2 regions of the Microbulbifer maximicatervae genome follow, and region 2 is predicted to be linked to the other one. Evidence: predicted binding sites of a transcription regulator. Region 2 holds the regulator's gene; the other holds the start of a gene.
The links. The regulator PhoB, encoded in region 2, activates phosphate uptake and scavenging genes when phosphate is short. The targets are predictions, from matches to a motif close to TGTCATAAANNTGTAACA.
Positions count from the first base shown of each region.

Region 1: a site for PhoB is predicted at 2,633-2,650, ahead of ppk1 (polyphosphate kinase 1). Genes of this name have one in related genera too.

Region 1 is NZ_CP174334.1:396,567-403,948, forward strand. It holds gene ACJJIS_RS01790 (protein adenylyltransferase SelO) at 1-964, opposite strand, end outside; gene ACJJIS_RS01795 (Ppx/GppA phosphatase family protein) at 1,037-2,509, opposite strand; gene ppk1 (polyphosphate kinase 1) at 2,895-4,943, shown strand; gene ppk1 (polyphosphate kinase 1) at 5,304-7,355, shown strand.
Region 2 is NZ_CP174334.1:5,070,548-5,077,929, forward strand. It holds gene ACJJIS_RS22155 (hypothetical protein) at 1-167, shown strand, start outside; gene phoR (phosphate regulon sensor histidine kinase PhoR) at 180-1,559, opposite strand; gene phoB (phosphate regulon transcriptional regulator PhoB) at 1,644-2,348, opposite strand; gene ubiA (4-hydroxybenzoate octaprenyltransferase) at 2,459-3,340, opposite strand; gene ACJJIS_RS22175 (chorismate--pyruvate lyase family protein) at 3,337-4,014, opposite strand; gene ACJJIS_RS22180 (dicarboxylate/amino acid:cation symporter) at 4,089-5,405, shown strand; gene recG (ATP-dependent DNA helicase RecG) at 5,416-7,382, opposite strand, start outside.

The DNA.
Region 1 (7,382 bases), 550 kb from region 2:
GCTCCAGGCATTCGCGTAGGGCGTCTACACCGACAAAGGCCGACAGTGCATGGGCGAGAGCATTCAGGTTCCACAGTACGACTCCAGGCTGTTGCTCAAAGGCGTAACGGCCGGTGTGGTCGGAGTGATTGCAGATAAAAGTGGGGTCGTAGTCGTCCAGGAAGGCGTAGGGCCCGTAGTCAAAGGTGTCGCCAATAATCGACATGTTGTCGGTGTTGAGCACGCCGTGGGCAAAGCCTACGGACTGCCAGGCTGCCACTAGCTCTGCACTGCGCCGGGTGGTAAAGCGCAGCAGTGCTTCAGCTTGGTCTCCCACTGCCATACCCTCTGTACCCGGTATAAAGCGTCGGCAAATAACCCCGATCAACTCCTGCAGGGCCTCCAGTTGCTTGGTGTAAAACAGGTATTCAAAGTGACCGAAACGCACGTGGCTCTCCGCCACTCGGATCAGCATGGCCCCGGTTTCGATTTTCTCTCGGGTGACTGGTTCGTCGCTTCCAACAATGCACAGTGCCCGGGTGCTGGGAATACCGAGGCCGTAGAGTGCCTCACTGGCGAGGTACTCCCGTATGGTGGAGCGCAATACTGCGCGGCCATCGCCAAAGCGGGAGTAGGGCGTTTTTCCTGCACCCTTTAAATGCAGTTCCCAGCGCCGGCCTTCACTCTCGATTTCACCCAACAGCAGTGCTCGCCCATCCCCCAGGTCCGGGTTGTAGACCCCGAACTGGTGACCGGTGTATTTCATCGCAAATGGGCGGCTTCCCTTAAACAGGCGGGCGCCACAGCCCAGCTCGGCCCAGGCGGGGTCAGATTTCTCGTTGGGATCTATTCCCAATAGTTGCAGCACTGAAGGGTTGGTATCGATTACCTTGGGGTGGCGGAAAGGAGTGGGTGCTATGGGGGTGCCAAAGGCTTCCCCCATATCCGCATAGTGGTGTTCGAGAGTGACTTCGCTCAGTTTCATAGCTTTTGATTGTAGGGTGAATATTTGCGTAAAACGCCAGTGTCCAAAGTGGCTCACAAGGGCCCCAGGCTCTTACACCGCCGTTATCTGTAGGGGCCGATTCTGTGAGCGCCAGTGTTGCTCTTCCTGCTCCAGCAATTCTGCAATTGCCGGGCTATCCTCCAGCCACTGTTGATCGGCTTCCAGGTGATAGGCGTCTCCCTGGTCATATAGCTTTAAGCCATCCAGGCTGCGTTCGGTGCGGTCCCGGTGAATAATACATCCGAGGCGCAGGCATAACAGAAGATCTGGGCTGGGATGGAAGCCATAGTGCTCCCGTGGCGGCTTGATTCTTCCCCGTTGGTTTTGCACCAGGTAGGCCAGGTGCTCCTGTTCACTTTTGGCAAATCCGGCCATATCGGCGTGTTTAACCATATAGGCCCCCAGCTTGCGGAAGCTGCTGTGAGTTAGGGCCAGGCCGGTTTCGTGCAACTGGATAGCCCAGTGCAGTCGCACCTTGCCTTCTGGTGGGTACTGGGGGCGCAACTGCTGCAGGAGCTTGAGTGAGGAGGAACTGACACGCTTAGCCTGGTTGGTATCTACCTGCCAGCGCTCTACCATGGCGGCAATCGTATCTGCACGTCGATCCCCGCCGTGCAAGCGCCCGGCCAAGTCGTGCACAATGCCCTCGCGGATTGCATAGGGGGAGACTTCCATACGCATAATGTCGAGTTCGCAGAATATTGCATGCAGTATCGCCAGGCCGGCAGCGAAAACTGGGCGACGCTCTTCATCCAGGTAGGGTAAATCCAGGTCCGTGATATGTTTGGCGGAGGAAACCCGGTGCGCAAGCTGATCGATATCCCCGCGCTTGATCGCCTTTACTTCGCCATCATTGCAAATCCTGGCAACCGCTTTGATAGTCCCGGAGCAACCGGTAACTTCCGCGCCTTCGGCAATATGCTGTAGCTCCTGCAATTCGGCCCGCGCCGCTCGCCGCGCGCGTTGGAAGTGGTTTACGGTATTGCGGCTGATCAGGCCATCAGCAAAGAAACGTTTACTGTAGGAAACACAGCCTATATCCAGGCTTTCCAGTTGCTGTGGAGTATCACCACCGCGAACCAGCTCCGTGGAGCCACCGCCAATATCAATAATGCAGCGCAAGCGAGGGGGGCCATTGGCGGCGGCGAGAACCCCGGTGAAGATCAGGCGGGCCTCCTCGATACCGCTGATAATTTCCACCGGCACTCCGAGTATTGATTCCACTTCTTCCAAAAAACCATCGGCATTGGCCGCAGCCATGCGCAGTGTATTTGTACCCACAACACGCACATGGTCGAGGGGCAGTTTATCCATCACTGGCTGAAAGCGTTGCAGAGCGGTCAGGGCCCGTTCGGTTACCGCCGGGTCCAAGTGGTGGTTAATATCCAGCCCCTCGGCCAGGCGCACCATGGCTCTGTCTGTGTGCAGGCGTACCATGCGCTGATCACGAAATTCTGCCAGGAGCAGATGAAAACTGTTTGAGCCCAAATCTAGGGCGGCATAGCGTTCGTTTGGAGCTTGCATCAATATCCCGTTGAAAGCGCTAATGTATGGAGTCGGACACTCTATTATTCATTTTGCCACTTTTCAGTCCAATAGTGAGTGCAGTCAATTTACAGCGCACCAAAAAGGCGCCACCTCTAAAAGTGTTACAAAATTATTAAATATCTTTTATAAATAAAAGATATTTTTTATTTATTTGTGCCAATTTATGGACTGAAACAGTGTGGCAGAAAACTGTGAAGCCATACTAGATCGTTATATTGCTATAGGCGCTTGCTCACAGCCACATTTCAGTGGCATATTTCTTTACTTAATCTTGACCCTCAGCCCCGTGTTAAGGCTGCTTCCAGAATAATCTGGATTTTTAAACTGCCGTTAGATACTGGGTGCGTTTTATGGTTTTGCAATGTCTAACGATGTGCCTCTATTTCCCAAAGAGTTGAGCTGGCTTTCATTTAACGAGCGTGTTTTACAGGAGGTGGAAGATGAAAGTGTGCCTGTTATTGAGCGCGTACATTTTTTGGGAATCTTCTCTAATAACCTGGATGAGTTTTTCCGTGTGCATGTTGCAGCGGTACGTCGTTTAGCAGCCTTTTCCGTTGGCGGAGAAAAGAAGGAATATTACAGTAATCTATTGCAATCGATTAATAATCGGGTGTTGAGGTTACAGTTGCGCTATGCGAAGGCCTATAACAAAGCTTTAAAGGATCTGGCAAAGCATGATATCCATGTGGTTAGGGAGACTTCGCTTAGCGATAACCAGCGCCAGTTTGTAGAAAGTTACTTTCACCGGGAAGTGCTGCCGGAGCTGGAGCCATTCTTTATCGATGGGCGCAAGCCCATGCCATTGATTAATGAAACCAGTATCTATTTTGCGATAGCACTTGAGTTGGATGATGGTACCGAGCGCTATGTGGCAATGGAGATTCCTACGGATACACTTCCCCGCTTTGTGGAGATTCCTCCACGGGAGGGGAAGCGGGAGAAAGTCTACATCGTTCTCGATAATATTATCCGGGGATGCCTTAAAGAAATATTTCGCCATGTGGTGCCTATCGCTAAAGCCAGCGCCTATACCTTTAAGATCAGTCGCGATGCTGAGTTGGAGTTAAGTGAAGAGGTAACCCAGAATATTCTCGACCGAATGGAGCGCTCACTAAAAAAGAGAAAGCGCGCAGATCCGGTGCGTATGGCATACGATGGTGATATGCCTGAGGCTCTACTGGAGCTGGTGAAGAAGAAACTGAAAATGGGGCGTTATGATACCTATACCCCCGGTGGGCGTTATCACAATTCCAAAGATCTGATGAAATTCCCGGGGGAATCCGCCCGACTTCGCTATAAGCGCCTCACACCACTGCCAGCCTTACCGAAAAATGAAAGTGTATTTTCACAGCTGTGCGCAGGGGATCGGCTTTATTATTATCCCTATTATGACTTCCATGCGATTGTCAATTTCCTGGCATCTGCCGCACTAGACCCTCAAGTTAAAGAAATTCGGATTAATCTCTACCGGGTAGCAAAGAACTCCCGTGTAGTTGCGGCTCTGGTTAATGCGGTTCGCAATAACAAAAAAGTGACTGCGGTGGTGGAGTTGCGGGCACGCTTTGATGAAAAGGCCAATATCCATTGGTCCCATGAGTTGAGCGATGCCGGGGTGAATGTGGTGTATGGCATGCCCAACCTAAAAGTACATTGCAAGTTAATTTCTGTGCTTCGCCGCGAGGATGGCAAAGATCGTTTCTACAGCCATCTTGGCACCGGTAACTTTAATGAGAATACAGCGAAGGTCTATTGCGATTTTAGCTTATTGACCAATAACCAGGAGCTGGGTCGGGACGTGTACAATGTATTTGAGTTTATGCAGGCACCGCGTAAGCGCCCTTCTTTTAAACGTATTATCACTTCACCATTTTTCTATCGGGATGCGATTACTGCAGCGATAGATCGTGAAATTGATGCCGCCCAGGCAGGGAAGGAAGCGGCGCTATTTTTCAAGTGCAATAACCTTGTGGATAGCCAGATTATTGAGCAGCTGTATCGTGCCAGTGCCGCAGGTGTAAAAATTCGTATTATCGTTCGTGGGATGTGTGCATTGGTTTGTGAGACTCCGGGCGTATCAGACAATATTCGTATTATCAGTTTGGTAGATAAGTACCTGGAGCATGCCAGAGTCTATATTTTTCACAATGGTGGTGATGAGCTGATGTGGTTGTCTTCGGCGGACCTGATGAAACGAAACCTGGATCAGCGAGTTGAAGTCACTTTCCCGCTTATGAATCCGGAGCACCAGGCTACAGTTCGCAAAATTATGGAATTGCAGTGGAGTGATAATCAGAAGGCACGGCTAATTGATGCCAGGCAAACAAATTCCAAGTTAGCTAATGAGGGACGAAAAGGTTGTCGATCTCAGGATGCCATCTATCGCTTTTTAAAGCAGCGCGAGGCGGAGTAGTATAGATCGTCAGTAATGGGCTGTAGACCTTCCCTAGATAAAAAGGTGACCCTTCAGTTTGTCTGTGGGGTCACAAATACCATTTGCACTGCTAACATCATTATTCTACCCAATTTAGGCTATCACTCATGATAGAGTGCATCTTTCCTTTATTTATTGATCCCGCTACCAAGATAGAAGCTCTACTGTTGGTTTTATAGCCGATATCACAAGGAGTGAATCCAAAAATACGCTGTCACCTTGTTCTATTATTTTATAGTTAGCCAGATTTTAAGCTCTGTACCAGTAGGGCGGATTTGGGGAGGCTGGTATCTGTATTTTGGTGATCAATAGTAGAAGCGTTGGTGAAGTGCTCTATCTATGCTGAATGATATTCCTCTATTTCCCAGCGAATTAAGCTGGCTATCTTTTAATGAGCGAGTACTACAGGAAGCGGAGGATGAAACAGTCCCGGCTATCGAACGGGTACACTTTCTCGGAATTTTCTCCCAGAATATGGATGAGTTTTTCCGCATTAAGGTGGCTGGTGTGCGGAGGTTGGCGAGTATTGATTCTGGTGTGGGGCAGAGGGAGCACTTTTCCCAGCTATTGAAAACTATTAATGATCGTATTTTGATACTTGAAAAGCGCTATGCCGAAGCTTATGTCAAAGTGTTATCGGGATTAAAAAAACATAGTATTTATCTTGTTCGTGAGGATAGCTTAAATAGCCATCAGTTGGGATTTGTAAAAAATTATTTCCATAGCCTGGTTTTACCGGAGTTAGAGCCTTTTTTTATCGATGGCAGATCAGCAATGCCACTGCTGAGTGACAACAATATCTATTTCGCTATTACTTTGAATTTAAAAGGGGAGCCAAGCAGATATGCAGTTATGGAGATTCCCACTGCTATTCTTCCCCGGTTCCTGGAAATCCCATCGCGCCAAGGCAGGAAAGAGAAAGTTTACATCGTTCTGGATAATATTATTCGAGTGTGCCTGGAAGAAGTCTTCCGCAATGTTCTGCCTATTCTTTCTGCCAAGGCATATATGTTCAAGATAAGTCGGGATGCAGATATTGAGCTGGGGGAGTATGTCAACCGGGATATTCTTGAACGTGTTGAACGGTCGCTCAAACAGCGTAAGCGTGCAGAGCCGGTACGTCTTGCTTACGACATGGAAATGCCTAATACACTGTTGGAGCTGATTAAGAAAAAGCTGAAGATGGGGTCCAGGGATAGTTATACCCCTGGTGGGCGTTATCACAACTCCAAAGATCTTATGGGCTTTGCCCCGGACTCCAAAAGTTGTCGGTATAGAAGGCCGGCACCGCTCTTGGCTTTATCCACCAGTGAAAATATTTTTGACCAATTGCAAGACGATGATGGATTGTTCTGTTATCCGTATCATGATTTTTGGGCAATAACAAATTTCCTTGCTTCGGCCTCTATTGACCCGCAGGTAAAAGAGATACGTATTACTTTGTATCGAATGGCGAAAAACTCAAGGGTAATCGCGGCGTTAATTAATGCGGCTAGAAATAATAAAAAAGTAATTGCGGTTGTTGAATTGCGGGCGAGTTTTGATGAAAAAGCCAATATTTATTGGTCCCGTAAATTAATAGAAGCAGGAGTGTTGGTTGTTTACGGTGTTCCAGAAATGGAGGTTCATGCGAAGTTAATTTCTGTAGTTCGCCGTGAACAGGGAAAGAATCGCTTTTATACCCAGTTGGGAACAGGGAATTTTAACGAGAGTACTGCTCGTGTCTACTGTGATTTCAGTGTATTGACTAATGATCAGGGAGTGGGGCGCGACATCTATAACTTGTTTGAATTTATGCGATTCCCCAATACAAAACAGGTTTTCAAGCATATTATCGTTTCTCCTTTCTCATTGAGAAGTTCGTTTGAGCAGGCCATAAACCGGGAAATAGAGGCTGCCCTTGCTGGGCGTAAAGCTGGCATATTCTTTAAGTGCAACAGCCTGATAGACAGCAAGCTGATTGCCCACCTTTATCGGGCGAGCGCTGCGGGAGTAGAGATTCGATTACTCGTTCGCGGTGAGTGCTCTTTGGTATGCGACACTCCTGGATTATCCGACAACATTAAGGTGATCAGTTTGGTGGATAAGTTTCTGGAGCATGCAAGGATTTATGTGTTTCATAATGGTGGCGATGAACTGATGTGGATGTCCTCTGCAAACCTGAAAAACCGCTGTCTGGATCAACGGATCGAAGTCACTTACCGGGTGACCAATTCTCGACACCTCCGAACCATTAAGAAGATCATGGAATTACAGTGGCATGATAATCAGAAGGCCCGCTTAATTGATGCCGGTCAAACCAATACCAGATTGGCTAATGAAGGGAGTAGAGGTTGTCGGGCCCAGGACGCTATTTACCGCTACTTGAAGAAGCATTCCCAGAGGTACTAAAAAAGGCAGAAGGGAATTGTACGGTGC
Region 2 (7,382 bases):
AGGCCCTGCCTACCGATGATGAGGGCAATGAGCACCTACTGCTGCGCGATGGGGATTTGCAGTTGCACCATTTGGTTTTGCGCCGGGAAGCAAACGCTCTGGGTAAAGAGGGCACGGCCAGCTATGTCAAAGACGGTAAAGAAGTAGAACTGCAGGAACTGGAGTAATTGAAAGCCGCTTTAATTAGCGGCTTCAGAACTCAATCTGGGTGCTGGCTTTTGAGCCAGCTTTGCTGGTGGAAAGTGAAGGGTGAAGAGACTGCCCTGCCCGGGCGTACTTTCTACACTCATTTCTCCATTGTGTCGCAGCAACACATGCTTAACGATCGCCAACCCGAGACCTGTGCCGCCACTGTCCCGTGAGCGGCCTGGATCAACTCGATAGAAGCGCTCAGTCAGGCGGGGAATATGGATCGAATCAATACCGATACCATTGTCCTCTACGGAAAAGTGCCCGCCTTTGTCATCCTGCCACCAGCGCAATTGAATTCCGCCCTCTTCGGGGGTGTATTTCACTGCATTTAATACTAAGTTGGCAAAAGCACTGTGTAATTCGCCGGGGTCTCCATTGAGGTAGCAATCCCCTTTGCAATCAACTTCGATATGATGATGCCGATCGCCACTGAAGCTGCGCGCTTCCTGGGCCACCCTCTCAATCAGTTCTGGCACTGCCACAGCCATATCCCCGCTTTTGCGCTCAGAGGTCTCCAAGCGAGCCAATAGCAGCAGGTCATTGACCAGCGTACTCATGCGGCCAGTCTGCTCCTCCATTTGAGCCAGGGGTTTCCTCCAGGGAGGTGGTGCCATATCACTGCTTTGCAGTGTTTCCAGGTAGCCGGCAATTACCGTGAGGGGGGTGCGCAGCTCATGGGAAACATTGGCGACAAAATCCCGACGCATCTGCTCGAGATTGTGTAAACGGGTGATGTCGCGAACAATGACCAATGCCTCATCTTTACCGTAGCGGGTGACTTCCAGCTGTAACATGCGGGCTTCATTGCCAGGTGCGGGCAGAGTGAGGGGTTCCCCGTTGTTGTCACTGTGCATATAGCTGACAAAGCCAGGGTCGCGGACAAAGTTGACTAATGACTGGCCGGAGTCACTGGCCTGTAACCCGAGCAGTTCACCGGCAGCAGGGTTCCACCAGGCCAGGTTATCGCCGTCTTCCAGGGCTACAATGCCCTCGCGCAGTGCGCTGGTACTGTCCTGTACCCGGCGCAACATCACATGCAGCTTCTGCTTCTCGCGGCGGTGGCGCCGCTGCATACGGTAAAAGTCGTCGTAGATTTCGCCCCAAATTCCAAAGGCGGTTGGGGCTGGGCCGCGTCTGCCGTTTGCCAGCCAGCGGTTGAAACGTTGCTGTTGCCACAGCACTGAGATTAGGTAGCTGGCCAATCCCGCAATCAGGGCGAGAGACCAGCTGCCGGAGGTGACACCGAGAATGGTGCACCCCAGGGCGATAATTACGAAACGCGAGAACTCGCCAATACTGCGATCCAACATAGAGTTGCCGTGTTGCCTGATAGATGGCGGCAGTGGCACAGCCTCTTCCGCCCACATTCAATACCTCATGGAACCAGGCCCGCACCCGTTAAGTGCGGAGGTTTGATTCTGCAGGGATCGGTACCGATCCAGAGAGGATTGTCACACTTTTTCTGCGGTTTGCACAGAAAACCGATACCCGGTGCCGCGAACTGTCTGGATATAGCGGTCGTGGCCATCAATGGCCAGGGCTTTGCGCAGACGGCGAATATGGACATCCACGGTGCGCTCCTCTACATAGACATTCCCACCCCATACATGATCGAGGAGTTGGGTGCGTGTATAGGCGCGCTCCTGGTGGGAGAGGAAGAAGGTAAGCAGGCGAAATTCTGTTGGCCCCATATCTACCGGCTGCCCTTTGATAGTGACCCGGTGACTCAGTGGGTCCAATATCAGTGCGCCGGCACTGAGCGGTTCTTCCGGGGTTGCCGGGCCCGCGCGGCGCAGTACGGCCTTTAAGCGTGCAACCAGCTCCCGGGGGGAGAAAGGCTTGGTGATGTAATCGTCGGCCCCGGTCTCTAACCCTTTGATTTTATTGTCTTCTTCACCTTTTGCCGTGAGCATGATGATTGGCAACGAGGTGGTGAGTTCATCGCGCTTGAGGCGCCTTGCCAGCTCTACCCCGGAAACATCCGGCAGCATCCAGTCGAGCAGCACTAAGTCTGGCTTCTCGTCGATAATCAGGGCGTGAGCTTCCTGGGCGTTTTCCGCCTCAAGGCAGCGGTAATCTGCCATTTCCAGTGCGACCCGCAGCATATCGCGCACTGCGGATTCGTCATCGACAATCAGGATCGTTTTACTGTGCATTTGCCTGCCATACCCGCTCTGTTGTCAGGGTTTCCCCAGTTATGGCCGAGGATTAAACGGGATTTATATGACAAATATATGACGCTCCACTTCTGGGGCCCACTCATCTTTCAATTCAGCAGAAAATGCAGCGATATGCCGGCGAAAATGGCAAACCCTACCCAATTATTGTTGATAAAAGCCTGAAAACAGCCCTCTCGCCCTCTGTCCCGAATCAGCCACTGCTGATAAACGAATAAACTGCAAACCGGCAATAGCGCCAAGTAGTAAAAAATACCGAGTGAGAACCTTGATCCAATAAGCAGCAGGGCTATTAGAACTAAAAGTTGTAAGGTTCCGGTGATGACCTTGTCCATTTCCCCAAACAAAATGGCGGTGGATTTAACGCCGATCTGAAGATCGTCATCGCGGTCCACCATCGCATAGAAAGTGTCATAGCACAGGGTCCAAACCAGGTTGGCGGTATAGAGCAACCAGGCCTCTGCTGGTACTTCTCCTGTAACCGCTGCGAAAGACATGGGGATTCCCATACTAAAGGCGGCGCCCAGGACCATCTGGGGTAGGTGTGTGTGGCGCTTTGCAAAGGGATAACCGAATGCCAGGGCCAGAGCTAAAAACGAGAGGAGAATCGTGAGTGTGTTGGTGGTGAGTACCAGTAGGAAGGCGGCAGCGCTGAGCCCGGCGAAAAGCGCCAATGCAGACTTTGGCGTCAGTGCGCCGGTGGCCAGGGGGCGCTCTGCGGTGCGTTTTACATGGGCGTCAATTTTGCGATCGGCGAAGTCATTGACTGCACAGCCAGCCGCTCGCATCAGGATCACCCCAAGTGTAAATACGATAAACAAGTGAAAGCCCGGCCATCCCTCAGCGGCTAGCCATAGTGCGCACCAAGTGGGCCAGAGTAACAGCAGTGAACCTATGGGCTTGTCCATCCTCGCCAATTGCCAGTAGGGCAGCGCTGTGGGCCAGTGTTGTGAGATCTGTTGGCTGATCACAGTGAATCCTCAGTTGCGATAGTTTTGGCAGTTTCTTGCGCTATGGGGTCACCTGTCGGTGTGAAGTTGGGAAGAAAAGCCTCCGACACCAGTAAGGGCTTATCCCGCAGCCAGAATACCGAGCGGCGACCCCAGACTTCAGAATCTCTATCCCCAAGTTCACGATCGGCGCAGCCAGGGGATTGCTGCAGTAAATTTAGGGCGATCTCGCCTCTGCGAATACCCGGTTCACTAAACAGCAGCTCCCCCAGCGGGCGAGTATCCAGGCTGCGCAGATTGCGAGATTTTCCCTGCAGGCTGCGCTCGGGTAAAACGCTGCGGGCGTACACCCAGGGTTGTCCGCAGCCGTAGAGCAGTACTTCCCGAATCAGGGCCCGGTTGCCATTGTGTAACCCCAGTACAAGGCATTCTTCAGGGCGGGGTGTCTGCCACCCCTGATACAGCACGCGAACATAAAAGTCTCCGTCACTTTGCTGCTTGAGAGCGGCGGTGAGTGATCCGGAATAGGTCAGCCAGGGCACCAGATTTTTGGGTGGTTGCTGCTGGGTTTCAAGAGGCAAACTCTGCCAATCGCCAGAGGGCACAAATGGTGATTGGTGCAACGATAACTCCGCAGTCTGGATAAAGGCCCCATTGTATCCCGGTCGGTGGCAACAGGTCTCTCCCTGTTGCATTTTTGCTCCCCAGCACGGCAATGGATATAGTGCTCACTGCAATGAAAACAACGATTCATAAAGAGAAGCTTGTTATGGGGCTTACGACCAAAATTTTAGTGGGAATGTTTGCGGGCATTACCGTTGGGGGGTTAATCAACTCCTTGAATGAGACCCAGCTGCTCGGTGCTGGCGTGAACAGTGCTATTAATCTTTACCTGACCGAAGGCCTGTTCGATGTTATCGGCCGTATCTTTATCGCGTCACTAAAGTTGATGGTGGTACCTTTGGTTCTGGTCTCGCTGATCAGTGGCGCCTGTGCCCTATCGGAAGGCAGCCGAATTGGGCCGCTGGCGGGTAAAACCGTCCTGCTTTATATGGCGACAACGGCCATTGCCATTACTCTGGCACTGTGTCTGGCATTAATCTTCCAGCCTGGAGTTGGTGTTAATGAAGCTGCAGCTGAAGCCGCTTCAACATTTGTGCCGAAGGAGTCCCCACCTCTTTCAGAGGTACTGGTCAATATATTCCCGACCAACCCTGTTGCCGCTATGGCTGAGGGAAATATGCTGCAGATTATCGTTTTTGCCCTGTTGATGGGCTATGCGATCTCTCGTTGCGGGGAGCCGGGTCAACGTATTGCCGCTTTCTTTAATGACCTCAATACCGTTGTTTTGCGCATGGTCGGTGTACTGATGGTTTTTGCCCCCTATGGCGTTTTTGCGTTGCTGGCGAAAACCTTTGCCGGTCTTGGGTTAGGAGGCTTGATACAACTCGGAAAGTATTTCCTGGTCGTGGTCTGTGCCCTGCTTCTGCATGCATTGGGTACTTACTCGGTGATTCTGAAGCTGCTGAGTGGGCTCAATCCCCTAGAGCTACTGAAGAAAATGTGGTCGACCATGTTATTTGCCTTCAGTACCGCTTCCTCTGCTGCCACTATCCCGGTGACTTTGTCGACGGTAGAGAAGCGCCTGGGTGTGGATAATAAAATTGCTGCATTCACAGTTCCCCTAGGTGCGACTATCAATATGGATGGCACCGCGATTATGCAGGGTGTGGCTACGGTCTTTATTGCCCAGTTCTTTGGAATTGAGATCGGCCTGACCGGCTTTCTGACGGTGATCCTGACAGCAACTCTGGCGTCTATTGGTACTGCTGGGGTGCCCGGCGTCGGCCTGATTATGTTGGGTATGGTATTGCAGCAGGTGGGTCTGCCACTCGAGGGGATTGCCATTGTGATCGGCGTAGATCGCCTGTTGGATATGGTGCGCACGGCGGTCAATATTACCGGTGATGCGGTAGTAAGTAGTGTGGTGGCGAAGAGTGAAGGTGCCCTGGACGAAGAGACTTACTACGATGCCAATTACAAGAGTGTCAGCATTAACGACAACAACACAGTAGGCGCCCACTAGGGCGCTCTCCTCAAGCCTCGGCAAATCGGGGCTTGTTCTGTAACCAGCGTTTAATCAACTGTTGTCGCATGCCCTCTGTCAATTGAGGGGAAATAGCAATTTTTTGCACTTGCGGCAGCAGCTCAGCATCCCTCTGCAAGTCTGCGATGCGGTGCTGGATCTCCCCTGTCTGGCGGGTGCCGAGGATTTCCCCGGGACCTCGCAGACGCAGGTCTTCCTCTGCAATAGCAAAACCATCACTGTGTTGACGCAGCGCTTGCAAGCGGGCGCGGCCATTCTGCGATAGCGGTGTGCCGTACAGCAGCACACAGTGGCTGGCGATGGAGCCGCGCCCGACCCTGCCGCGCAACTGGTGCAATTGGGCCAGGCCCAGGCGTTCGGGGTTTTCGATAATCATCAGGCTGGCATTGGGCACATCTACGCCCACTTCAATGACCGTGGTTGCCACCAGCAAATCCACTTCCCCGGCCTTGAAGGCGCTCATCACCTGCTCTTTTTGCTCGGGCTTCAGGCGGCCGTGTACCAGGGCCACGCGAACGCCTTCGAGCATTTCAGCGAGTTCTTCAGCGGTGGATTCTGCGGCCTGGGCTTGCAGGCTTTCCGACTCCTCGATAAGGGTGCAAACCCAGTAGGCCTGGCGGCCCTCGGCGATGGCGCTTTGCACCCGTTCCATAACCTGGTCGCGCCGATCATTGGCAATGGCAACGGTGTTGATGGGTTGTCGCCCTGGCGGCAGCTCATCGATGATTGAGCAATCCAGGTCAGCGAAGGCGGACATCGCCAAGGTGCGGGGAATCGGTGTAGCGGTCATAATCAGCTGGTGGGGTTGCAGCCTGCCGGTAGCTCCACTTGCCGCCCCTTTCTCACGCAGCTCCAGGCGCTGCTGTACGCCAAAGCGGTGTTGCTCATCGATAATCACTAACACCAGGTTGTGGAAAGCCACCTCTTCCTGAAAAAGTGCGTGGGTGCCCACCACTAACTGGGCATCGCCACTGGCGATCTTGCCCAGCTGTTTACGCCGCTCGGCAGCCTTTAAGCTGCCCGTTAGCTGAGCAACTTCAATACCCAAAGGTTCCAGCCAATTACAAAAATTGATCCGGTGCTGCTCTGCCAGGATTTCTGTCGGTGCCATGACTGCTACTTGAGCACCGGTCCCAATGCCCTTTAGGGCAGCCATAGCGGCGACCAGGGTTTTTCCCGCGCCCACATCTCCCTGCAATAAGCGCATCATCGGGGTTTGTTGAGCCAGATCCTCAGCGATTTCCTCGCAAACTCTCTGCTGTGCGCCGGTGAGGGAAAATGGCAGACGCGACAAAAAGTCTCGCTCCAGGGATCGGTTAACGGACAGAGGTGGTGCCGCTACCCTAGCGCTATTGCGCCTCAACTCCAGCAGGCTCAGATGGTGTGCCAGTAACTCTTCCAGGGCCAGACGCTGCTGGGCGGGGTGAGTACCTGCTGCCAGTTGATCTAGCTGGGTGCCAGCAGGAGGGGCGTGCAAATACAGCAAGGCGTCCCTGAGGGGGTAGCGCAGAGATTTGGGTAATAGCTCTGCCGGCAAGAACTCGGTAACAGCGCCGTTTTTCAGTAGAACCAGTGCTTGCTCCACCAATCCTCGCATACGGGCCTGGCTCACCCCCTCTGTTAGCGGGTAAACCGGCGTAAGGGTATCTGCGGTCTCCGCGTTTTCGATACCGACGATTTCCGTTTCCGGGTGGTAGAGCTCCAGGCCGTTGGCTCCGCGACGGGCCTCCCCAAAGCAGCGTATTCGGGTTCCTCGGGCAAAGCGGCTTTTCTGTGCGGCAGAAAAATGAAAAAAGCGCAGAGTTAAGGTGCCGCTGCCATCCTGTAATCTGACCACCAGGCTGCGGCGGCGGCCGAATACGACATCGGCGGCACTGACCTCCCCTTCGATTACCACATCCATACCGGCGGTGAGGCCGGCAATAGGCACCACCCGGGTGCGGTCCTGGTAGCGTA